Regions from separate parts of the Thioalkalivibrio sp. ALE12 genome, predicted to be linked through region 1. Evidence: predicted binding sites of a transcription regulator. Region 1 holds the regulator's gene; the other holds the start of a gene.

Region 1 (5,530 bases):
ACCCGCGAAGAGGCGCGCGGCAAGCGCATCACCTACGACCTGACCACCGACGTGATCGAGGCCGAACGCGGCGAGGGCGACAGCGAACGCGTACGCATCACCATCCAGCCACGCGACGACGAATGAACGCACCCGCCACCAGCCCGGCGCCGGCACCCGCCGAGGCCCGTGATCGCCTGATCGGGCGCGAACTGACCAAGCGCTACGGCCAGCGCACCGTGCTCGACCAGGTGGATGTCGACCTCGCACCCGGTGAAGTGGTCGGCCTGCTGGGTCCCAACGGCGCCGGCAAGACCACCTGCTTCTACAGCCTGGTCGGGCTGATCCGTCCCAACGCCGGGCGCATCACCCTGGGCGGGCACGACATCACCCGCGCGCCCATCCACGTGCGCGCCCGCGCCGGTCTCGGCTACCTGCCCCAGGAGGCCTCGATCTTTCGCCGCCTGAGCGTGTGGGACAACCTGCAGGCCGTGCTGGAACTGCGCCCCGGCCTGGACCGCCACGAACGCCGGCGTATCGGCGACGCGCTGATCGAGGAGTTTCAGCTCGAGACCGTGCGCCACAGCCCCGGGATCGCGCTGTCCGGCGGCGAACGTCGGCGCGCCGAGATTGCGCGGGCCCTGGCCGGTGACCCGCAATTCATCTGCCTGGACGAGCCCTTTGCCGGGGTGGACCCGATCTCGGTGGGCGATATCCAGGATGTAATTCGCCACCTTGCAGCGCGCGGCATCGGGGTTCTGATCTCCGATCACAACGTGCGCGAAACCCTCGGGATCTGCCACAGGGCCTATATTCTGAGCGAGGGGCGCCTGCTGGCCGCCGGGACACCCGACGAGCTACTGGCCGATCCCCAGGTGCGCCGGGTCTATCTCGGCGAGAATTTCCGCCTGTGATTCCGGCACGCGCACAACCCGCGCCGGTGCACAAACCACGAGGCAGCATTTAAGATCGCTCTTATGGTCACCCGCGACCCGCACAGCCAATGCTGAAACCCGGCCTGAATCTTCAGCTGGGTCAAACGCTCACCATGACCCCGCAACTGCAGCAGGCCATTCGCCTGTTGCAGCTGTCCACGCTCGAACTACAGGTGGAGATCCAGCAGGCGCTGGAGAGCAACCCCATGCTGGAACAGGTGGAGGACGAGGACGACATGGGCGGGGCCGAGCGCCTGGACGCGGAGGGCGAGGTGGTGGAAGGCGACCGCATGGAGGCCACTACCACTAGCGATGACGTGATTCCCGAGGAGCTCACCACCGACAGCCGCTGGGACGACATCTACGAACCGCCGCCCGCCCCCAAGGGCGTGGATGACCGCGACCCGCTGGAAAACACCAGCGACGACGACGGCGAGGGCCTGCAGGACCACCTGCTGTGGCAGCTGCACCTGAGCCACCTGACTCCGCGCGACCAGCGCATCGGCGCGGCCCTGATCGACGCGATCAGCCCCGACGGCTATCTCGAAGGCGACCTCGAGACGCTGGCCGAGACCATCAGCCGCGGCGAGGAAGAGCCCGTCGGCGTGGATGAGGTCGAGGCAGTCCTGCACTGGATCCAGCAGTGCGACCCCCTGGGCGTGGGCGCGCGCGATCTGCGCGAATGCCTGGAGATTCAGCTGCGCGAACTGGCCCCGGACGCCCCCGCCCGCGAGGCCGCCCGGGCGATCCTGGAACACGGCATGGACAGCCTGGGCAAGCGCGATTATAAAGCCCTGCAACGCCAGTCGGGTGTGCGCGACCCGGACGAACTGGCGCGCGCCCTGGACCTGATCCGCACCCTGAACCCGCGACCGGGCGCGCAGATCAGTGCCGCCACCTCCGAATACGTGGTGCCCGATGTCTACGTGCGCCACACCCCGGAGGGCTGGCGCGTGGAGCTGAACCCGGAGATCGCGCCACGCATCCGTATCAACGACCTCTACGCCGGCATGGTGCGCCAGGTATCGGATGCCCGCGACAGTGCCTTCATGCGCGACCAGCTGCAGGAGGCGCGCTGGTTCCTGAAGAGCCTGCACAGCCGCAACGACACCCTGCTCCGCGTTGCCGAGGCGATTGTCCATCGCCAGCAAGGCTTCCTGGAACATGGCGAGGTCGCGATGCAGCCATTGATCCTGCGCGATATCGCCGAGATCCTGGAGATGCACGAATCGACCATCTCCCGGGTGACCACCCAGAAATACATGCACACCCCGCGCGGAGTCTTCGAGTTCAAGTATTTCTTCTCCAGCCACGTCGGCACCAACGACGGTGGCGAGTGTTCCGCCACCGCCATCCGTGCCATGATTCGCGAATTGATCGACGACGAACCCGCGAACAAGCCGCTCAGCGATGCCCGGCTCGCCCAGATCCTGGCGGACCGGGGCATCAATGTGGCGCGTCGCACCGTGGCCAAGTACCGCGAGGCGATGCACATCCCTTCATCCAGCGAACGCCGGCAGATGGCCTCCATGCCCACCGGCCACAAGTAACCAAGGAGTCCCGACCATGCAGATCAACCTGACCGGCCACCATGTGGACCTCACCGACGCCCTGCGCGACTACGTCAACGAGAAGTTCGCGAAGCTGGAACGCCACTTCGACAAGGTCATCGACGTGCACGTCGTGCTGACCCATGAGAAGACCCAGAACCAGTTCAACAAGGCCGAGGCGAATCTCCAGGTCAGCGGCAATCACATCCACGCCGAGGCCTCCCACGAGGACATGTACGCCGCCATCGACGCGCTGATCGACAAGGTCGACCGCCAGCTGATCAAGCACAAGGAAAAGGTCAAGGATCATCACCGGGCCGAGGGCGCCCAGCGCAATCGCGAGCAGGCCTCCTGACCCATGTCCATTGCCGAGTTGATCACCGCCGAGCGCATCCGCCTGGAGCCGGAATGCTCCAGTCAGAAGCGGGCCCTGGAGGCCCTGTCGGAACTCCTCGCCGGCGGCGGTGATGCCGGCGGACCGGGCAGCACCGCGATCTTCGAGGCCCTGTCCGCGCGCGAAAAGCTGGGCTCCACCGGCCTGGGCCATGGGGTTGCGATCCCCCATGGCCGCCTGGCCGATCTCGAGGCTCCGCGCGTGGCCGTCCTGCGCCTGGAGAGCGGCGTCGACTTCGACGCCATGGACCACGAGCCGGTCGATATCCTGATCGCCCTGCTGGTCCCGGAGGCCGCCACCAGCGATCACCTCGACCTGCTGGCCCAGCTGGCGCGCGGGCTTTCGCAACCGGACACCATTGCCGCCCTGCGCCGGGCCGGCGATGCCGCCAGCCTGGAACAGGAACTCGTCCGCCGCTTCCGCGAGGGCTGATCCCGTGCGCCCCGCACCCTGCCACGCCACCGATCCCCGCCGGCCCTGCTCATGAACGAGGCACTGGGCGAAGGCGGGATTGCCCGCGACATCAACGTGGAGAGCCTGATCCAGGCTATGGGCAACCGCCTGGATCTGCGCTTCGTGCATGGCGAGCACGCCGCCCCCGACCGCAAGCTGGTCGGCGAGGACGGGGATGACCTGCCTCTGGCCGGCCACCTCAACCTGATCCGACCCAACCGCATCCAGGTCATCGGGGACTTCGAGGCCCGCTACATCGCCGGCCTCAGCGACGACCAGCGCAACGACCTGATCCTGGAGATGGCCCGCACCGGCACCACCGCGGTGATCTTCGCCGAGGACACCTGCCCGTTCTCGGAGATGCCCCATGCCCCGCAGGAGGCGCTGCCGCTGATCCTGTGCTCCAGCACCAGCAGCCACGAGATCATCGCGCTGCTGCGCTACTTCCTGCAGCAGCGTCTGGCGCACTTCGAGGTGCGCCATGGCGTGTTCATGGAGATCCTCGGCATCGGCGTCCTGATCAGCGGGGCCTCCAGCGTCGGCAAGAGCGAGGTGGCGCTGGAGCTGATCTCGCGCGGGCACCGCCTGATCGCCGACGATGCCCCCGAGTTCGCGCGCATCGCCCCCGACATCGTGCGCGGTCACTGCCCGGCCCTGCTCCAGGACCTGCTCGAGGTACGCGGCCTGGGGGTGCTGAACATCCGCGCGATGTACGGCGACTCCGCAATCAAGGGCGGCAAGTACCTGCGGCTGATTATCGACCTGCGCGATCACGGCGAGCCCTCTCCGGTCCCCGACGACCGGCTGAACGGGCGCCGCGGCGAGATCGACATCCTCGGCCTGCGGATTCCGCTGATCAGCCTCCCGGTGGCGCCGGGTCGCAACATCGCGGTGATGATCGAGGCCGCCGTGCGCAACCACATGCTGCACATGCAGGGCTACATCGCCGGGGATGACCTGCGCGCCCGCCAGCGCCGGCAGATGAGCGGCGAGGCCGAGGAGCCGCCCTACCACCGGGCCGTGCCCGCCACGACCGTCCCTAACCCGGACCCGGAGGGCTGAGTCCGCCATGCGCCTGCTGATCGTCAGCGGTCTGTCCGGATCCGGCAAGACCGTCGCCCTGCACACCCTGGAGGACGCGGGCTATTTCTGTGTGGACAACCTCCCGCTGCCGCTGCTGCCGGACCTGATTCGCCAGGTGCGCCAGGGCCACTACGACACCGAGGGCGATCGCCATCTGGCGGTGGGCGTCGACGTGCGCAGCGGGCTGGAGGCCCTGAAGGGGTTTGCCAGCCTGCTGGCCGGGCTACGGGCGGAGGGCCTGCAGGTGGAGGTCCTGTTCCTGCAGGCCTCAAGCGACGTACTGCTGCGGCGCTACCACCTGACCCGGCGGCGTCACCCGCTGGCGCGCGATGGCGTGCCCCTGGTGGAGGCCATCGACCGCGAACGCGAGTGGCTGGGCCACGTCGCGGCGGAGGCCGACCTGACGGTGGACACCTCGCGGCTGTCGATGCACGACCTGGCCCGTACCCTGCGCGACCGCATGGGCGAGCGCGGAGAGCACGAGCTGTCCCTGCTGTTCCAGTCCTTCGGCTTCAAGCACGGCGCGCCGATGGACTCGGACTTCGTATTCGACGTGCGCTGTCTGCCCAACCCCTACTACGAACGCGAGCTGGCCGGCCTGACCGGCCGCGACCCGGCCGTATGCGAGTTCCTCGAGGGGCACGGGGAGGTCGCGGCCATGTTCGACAGCATCCAGGGCTTTCTCTCACAGTGGCTCCCGCGGCTGCTGGAGGACCACCGCAGTTACGTGACGGTCTCGATCGGCTGCACCGGCGGCCGACACCGCTCGGTATACCTGGTCGAACGCCTTGCGGGGGCGTGGCGGGACCGGGAACATGTTACTGTTAGCACCCGTCACCGCGAGCTGGGCAAGCAGTAACCACGAAGCGCGGGGGCAGGCCCCTACGGAACCCGCAATTGGAGCAGATCCATGGGCGTTGGTCTCATTCTGATCACGCATCAAAACCTGGGCGACACCCTCTTGCAGACCGCACAAAGCATGCTTGGCGGCCTGCCCGATGACTGCGAGTCCATGGCGATGTCCCAGAACGACGACCCCGACGAGGTCCTGGCCCGCGCCCGCGAGCGCCTGACCACTCTGGACAGCGGCGCCGGGGTACTGATCCTGACCGACATGTTCGGTTCCACCCCCTCCA
Region 2 (5,530 bases), on a different contig from region 1:
ATGCAGCCGACGCCCTGGAGCCGGAGCTTTTGGCCCTGGTGACGGTCCTGGCGCGCAAGGTCGTGCAAAGCGAGCTGGAGTCCCGGCCGGAGCAGATCCGGGCGGTTCTCGAGGGCGCGCTGGCTCAGTTGCCGGGACGCAACCAGGAGGTGCGGGTGCATCTGAACCCGGAGGACCAGGGGCTGGTCGAGACCTACGCCGAGCGCGCGGACGCGCGCATCACCTGGGTCCCGGATCCGGGCCTGGCACGCGGCGGGTGCCGGGTGGAGGCGGGCGCGGCGAGCGTGGACGCGAGCCTGGAGCGGCGCTTGCAGCATGCGGTCGAGGCCCTGTGGAACGGCGAGTATGCCCCGGCCGCTGACGCCGAGCCCCGGGATGACAGCGCCCATCAGGCGTCCGACCGCCCGGATGCGGAGGAGTCATGAGCACTCCGATCGACGAACTGCGCCGCAAGGGCCGCGAACGTCTGAGCACGGGGCTTCTGGACCGGTTGCAGCAGTCCCGGGGTCGCGTGGAGCGGGTCAACCCACCCCAGGCGGAGGGGCATCTGTCGCGCCTGACCGGCCTGACGCTGGAGGCCGAGGGTCTGCGCCTGCCGATTGGCGGGCGCGCCCTGATCCACGGCGAAACCGGAGAGCCGGTGCCGGCCGAGGTGGTCGGTTTCCAGAACGAGCGCACCTTCCTGATGCCCGAGGAACTGGCGACGGGGCTGACGCCCGGGGCGCGCATCGAACCGCTGGACAACCAGCGCCAGATCCCGGTGGGCGAGGGGCTTCTGGGACGGGTGATCGATGCCAACGGGGCACCCCTGGATGGCCAGGGGCCGATCCGCACCCATGATTTTGGGCCACTGGCCGGGCGTCCGATCAACCCGCTGCAGCGCGCGCCCGTGCGCGAGCCGCTGGATGTCGGGATCCGGGCGATCAACGGCCTGCTGTCGGTGGGGCGCGGCCAGCGGCTGGGCCTGTTCGCGGGTTCGGGGGTCGGCAAGAGCGTTCTGCTGGGCATGATGACGCGCAACACCACAGCGGACGTAATCGTGGTCGGCCTGATCGGCGAGCGTGGTCGCGAGGTGAATGAGTTCATCCACGAGATCCTGGACGAGGAGTCGCGTACCCGTACCGTGGTGGTCGCGGTTCCTGCGGATCAGTCGCCGCTGCTGCGCCAGCATGGTGCCTGGGTGGCCACGGCGGTGGCCGAGCATTTCCGGGACCAGGGGCTGCACGTGCTCCTGCTGATGGACTCCCTGACCCGGTTTGCCCAGGGGGCGCGGGAGATCGCGATGGCCATTGGCGAGCCGCCCGCTTCCAAAGGCTATGCGGCGTCGGTGTTCGCGCGCCTGCCACAGTTGGTGGAGCGGGCGGGCAATGGCGATGTCGGCGGGGGCTCGATCACGGCGTTCTACACCGTGCTGGCCGAGGGTGACGACCAGAACGACCCGATCGTGGACGCAGCGCGGGCCATCCTCGACGGTCATGTGGTGCTCTCGCGGGAGATCGCAGAGACAGGCCGCTACCCGGCCATTGATGTCGGGGCGTCCGTCTCGCGTGTGATGTCGTCACTGATCACTCCGGAACACGAACGCGCGGCCCGCCGCTTTCGTGATCTGGCCGCCACCTACATGCGCAATCGCGACCTCATCGCGGTGGGGGCCTACCGCAAGGGCGCCGATCCGCATCTGGACGAGGCGGTGGCGATGCATGAACGCCTGGAGGCCTATCTGGGGCAGGGCCGCGACGAGGCCGTCAGCTTCGACCGCGCCCGGGATGATCTGCTGGCACTAGTCGGGGGTGGCGCGGCATGAACCCGAAGCGCCTGGAGCGCCTGCTGCGGCTGCGCAAGATCGAGGAAAGCGAGGCGACGCGCCAGCTGGGCGAGCGGCTGCAGCAACTGGATGCCATCGCCGGCCAACGCGAGCGCCTGGAGACCTATCAGCGGGAATACCTGCAGGCAACCCTGCCGGACGATGCCAATGCGCTGAAGTGGCTGGCCGGCATGCGCGACCAGCTGCGCTCCGCGCTGGAGCAGCAGGATCTGCGCATCCAGGCGGCCGAGTCCCAGGTGGAGACGGCGCGCCAGGAGTGGCTGGAGCGCCATCGAAACAGCCTCTCGCTGGAGAAGCTGCTCGAGCGCCGGCGGGCCGAGACCGCGCGGCATGACGCGCGGCGCCAGCAGACGGAACAGGATATGTGGGCCACCCGCCAGGCCCATGCGCGCGAGGCAGACGCGCGTTGGCAGGGTTCTTGAATGGACCCTGAGTATCGATTGAGGCAAGGGCCCGGGGATGACCCCGGCAGACCGAGGATTCGGCAATGATCGCAACACAGAATACGGGCCAGGGCATGCTGCCGCTGCTGCAACTGCTGGGCGGCAGCTCGATGCAGGGCCTGGACGACCTGAAAGGCCTGCAAGGCCGCCTCAAGGGCCAGGACGGCGAGGACTTCCTGGCCATCCTGGAGCCCCAGATGGAGTCGCTGCTGGCCAGCCTGGGCGTTCCCGGCGAGGAACTGGAAGGCCTGGACCTGGAGGCGATGCTGGCGCGACTCCAGGACTTGCTGGACGGGCAGCCCCTGGCCGCGGATCCCGAAGGGGGTGGCAATGCCTTGCCGGTCGCCGCGCTGATGGCTGCGACCCAGGAACCGGGACGAGCCGAGGTGCCCCGCGCCGAAGGTACCCCCGCCCGGGGAGGAGGCGAGGAGCGGGCCCTGCCGGTGAAGCCGCTGCCGGCCGCGGTCATGCGGCTGTTCGTCGAAGCGGCCCAGGCCAATGCCGGACGGGATGGCGCGGTTGCCCTGAAGCCCGACGTGGTGGGTGCGCAGGGAGGCATGGCCCGCGACAACGTCCTGGAGATCCTCGCCCAGTGGATGGGGCAGGGGGGTGACGAGGCGCGCCGCGGCCGTCCCGACCCCCTGAGCGGGGTGCTGCCGGCCCAGGGGCTCGGGCAAGCCGAAGGGACGGACGGGGCGCGGGCGCTGCCGCGCCTCGATCTGACACGACTCCTGCAGCAGCCCAACGGGGCCCGGGAGCTGGCCGACCAGGTGCGCATGCTGGCCCAGGCGCAGGGCGGGCGTACCGAACTCAAGCTGCACCCGCCGCAACTGGGCAGCCTGGATGTGCGTGTGCTGGTCGAGGGTGATCGCACCAGTATCCAGTTCATCAGTGCCAACCCGGTGACCCGCGAGGTGCTGGAGGCGGCCATGCCGCGCCTGCGTGACAGCCTGGCCGAGAGCGGCCTGATGCTGGACGATGCGACCGTGTCCGACCACGCGGCCGAGGAGCAGGCGGAGCAGGAGGCCGGCGAGACGGCGCTCGCGGCGGATGACGAGGCCGCCGAGGCCGAGGACCGCGAGGCCGCCGATGGCAGCACGCTCTCCATGCTGAACCGGCGCCTGGACCTGTTTGCCTGACCGGCCGTGCTTGGGTGCAGCCGCGGCCTGCGGCCGTGGCTGCAGGCCCGTTCCTGCGCTTATGCCGGCTTCCCCCATGTTCCCGTGTGCCGCCAAGATTCCGTCTTTCACGGCGGCCGGGCGGCCGATTCTTGACGTTCTTCATGTTTTCCGCGCCCGCGTTTGCCCCGGAAAACCGCCAGTGACCACCCGTAACTGACGGATTAAAAAGACTAAAACGACTTCTGGCATCAGCCTTGCTATGGTCTGTACCGAGAACGAATCCTCGGTTTACCGGACAGCGGGTGCGATATGGCAGAGAAGGAAGTCAATCTGGACGACGACGAAGGCGGCGCCCCGAAGAAGGGCGGGAAGGGCAAGCTGATCGTCCTGATCCTGGTCGTCCTGTTTCTCGTAGCCGGCGGTGCGGCGGCCGCCTGGTTCTTCCTGATGGCGGACGGTGACGATACCGAGCAGGTCGAAGCCGGCCCGCCCGAGCGGCTGTACACCAGCCTCGAGCCGATGACGGTGAACATCGAGGCCCCGGGGCGCATCCGTTACCTGCGCGCGGAACTGTCGCTGGTGACCCATGACCCGGCGGTCGCCGAGGCCTTCGAACGGCACCTGCCGGCAATCCGAAACGACCTCCTGGGCATCCTGGCGGAACAGCGCTACGAGGATCTCAATACCCGCGCGGGCAAGGAGGCCCTGGCGGAAGAACTGAAAGAGACGATCGCCGGGATCCTGCGTTCCCGCGATGCCCCGGACGCGGTCGAGGCCGTGCTGTTCAACGAACTGGTGATGCAGTAGGAGCCCCGTCATGGCACAGACGGATATCCTCAGCCAGGACGAGATCGATGCCCTCCTGCACGGCGTGGACGAGGGCGACGTCGAGACCGAAGACCCGTATCCGAGTGATGGCCAGGCACGCGAATTCAACTTCGCCACCCAGGACCGGATCGTGCGTGGGCGCATGCCCACGCTGGAGATGATCAACGAGCGCTTCGCGCGTCACCTGCGGGTCCGTCTGTTCAACGTGCTGCGTCGCTCCGCCGAGATCTCGGTGGTGGGCACCCGCATCACCAAGTTCTCCGAGTACATGCATTCGCTGTTCGTGCCCACCAGCCTGAACCTGGTGCGCGCGCATCCGTTGCACGGCACCGGGCTGTTCGTGTTCGACCCGAAGCTGGTGTTCATCCTGGTGGACAACTTCTTCGGCGGCGACGGCCGTTACTACACCCGCATCGAGGGGCGTGACTTCACCCCGATGGAGATGAAGGTGGTGCACGGCGTGCTGGAAGGCGCGTTCGAGGACATGCAGAAGGCCTGGCAGCCGGTCATGGAGCTGGAGTTCGAGTTCCTGAACTCCGAGGTCAACCCGCAGTTCGCGAATATCGTCTCGCCGACCGAGATCGTGGTGATCAGCGAGTTCCACATCGAGCTCGACGGGGGCGGTGGCAACCTGCACGTGACCCTGCCGTACTCGATGATCGAGCCGATACGCGAGCAGCTGGACACCGGTATCCAGTCGGACCGCTCCGACGTGGACCAGCGCTGGATGCACGCACTCCAGGAGGAGATTCAGACCGCCGAGGTCGAGATCAGCTCCATCCTGGCCGAGACCGAGGTGACCGTGCGCGAGCTGCTGGATATCCAGCCGGGCGACATCATCCCGGTTGATCTCCCCGAGAAGATTTCCCTGCAGGTCGAAGATATCCCGATGTTCCGCGGGAAGTTCGGCGTATCCAATGGGCTGAATGCGATCCAGATTTCGGAACGCATCATCAAACGATAGAGGGCCGCAGCATGGCAGACACCGACGATCCCAAACAGGACACCCCCGGCCCCGACGCGGAGGCCGCCGCCGAGAATCCGGAGACGGAGGGCGGTTCCGATGACCAGGCCCTGGCCGACGAGTGGGCGGCCGCCCTGGCGGAGCAGAAGGACGAGGATGGCGAGGCAGCCGCCGACCCCGACGCGCTGCTGAACGAGGCACAGGGCGGGGCGTCCGAGGACCCGGCGCAGGAAGCGCCGAAGGCCGAGAAGCGGGAACGCAAGCACAAGCCGGACCCGGGCGCGGAGGCCCTGCAGCCGGAGCAGCTCTCCGGCGTGGTGCAGGGCGACGGGGAGGAGCTGAACCTGGA

The links. Region 1 encodes sigma-54, which starts transcription at its own class of promoters, with help from an activator protein. Its sites were predicted from a motif close to TGGCANGNTNCNTGCTT; they were not measured.
Region 2: the regulator sigma-54 is predicted to act here: its motif matches at 3,633-3,649, upstream of fliL (flagellar basal body-associated protein FliL).

The regions. Positions count from the first base shown of each region.
Region 1 is NZ_KB905909.1:31,584-37,113, reverse strand. It holds gene lptA (lipopolysaccharide transport periplasmic protein LptA) at 1-126, shown strand, start outside; gene lptB (LPS export ABC transporter ATP-binding protein) at 123-893, shown strand; gene F614_RS0108920 (RNA polymerase factor sigma-54) at 983-2,464, shown strand; gene hpf (ribosome hibernation-promoting factor, HPF/YfiA family) at 2,481-2,819, shown strand; gene F614_RS0108910 (PTS sugar transporter subunit IIA) at 2,823-3,290, shown strand; gene hprK (HPr(Ser) kinase/phosphatase) at 3,342-4,373, shown strand; gene rapZ (RNase adapter RapZ) at 4,381-5,253, shown strand; gene F614_RS0108895 (PTS sugar transporter subunit IIA) at 5,305-5,530, shown strand, end outside.
Region 2 is NZ_KB905905.1:108,445-113,974, forward strand. It holds gene F614_RS0100510 (FliH/SctL family protein) at 1-425, shown strand, start outside; gene F614_RS0100515 (FliI/YscN family ATPase) at 422-1,804, shown strand; gene fliJ (flagellar export protein FliJ) at 1,801-2,247, shown strand; gene F614_RS0100525 (flagellar hook-length control protein FliK) at 2,313-3,407, shown strand; gene fliL (flagellar basal body-associated protein FliL) at 3,699-4,196, shown strand; gene fliM (flagellar motor switch protein FliM) at 4,207-5,181, shown strand; gene fliN (flagellar motor switch protein FliN) at 5,193-5,530, shown strand, end outside.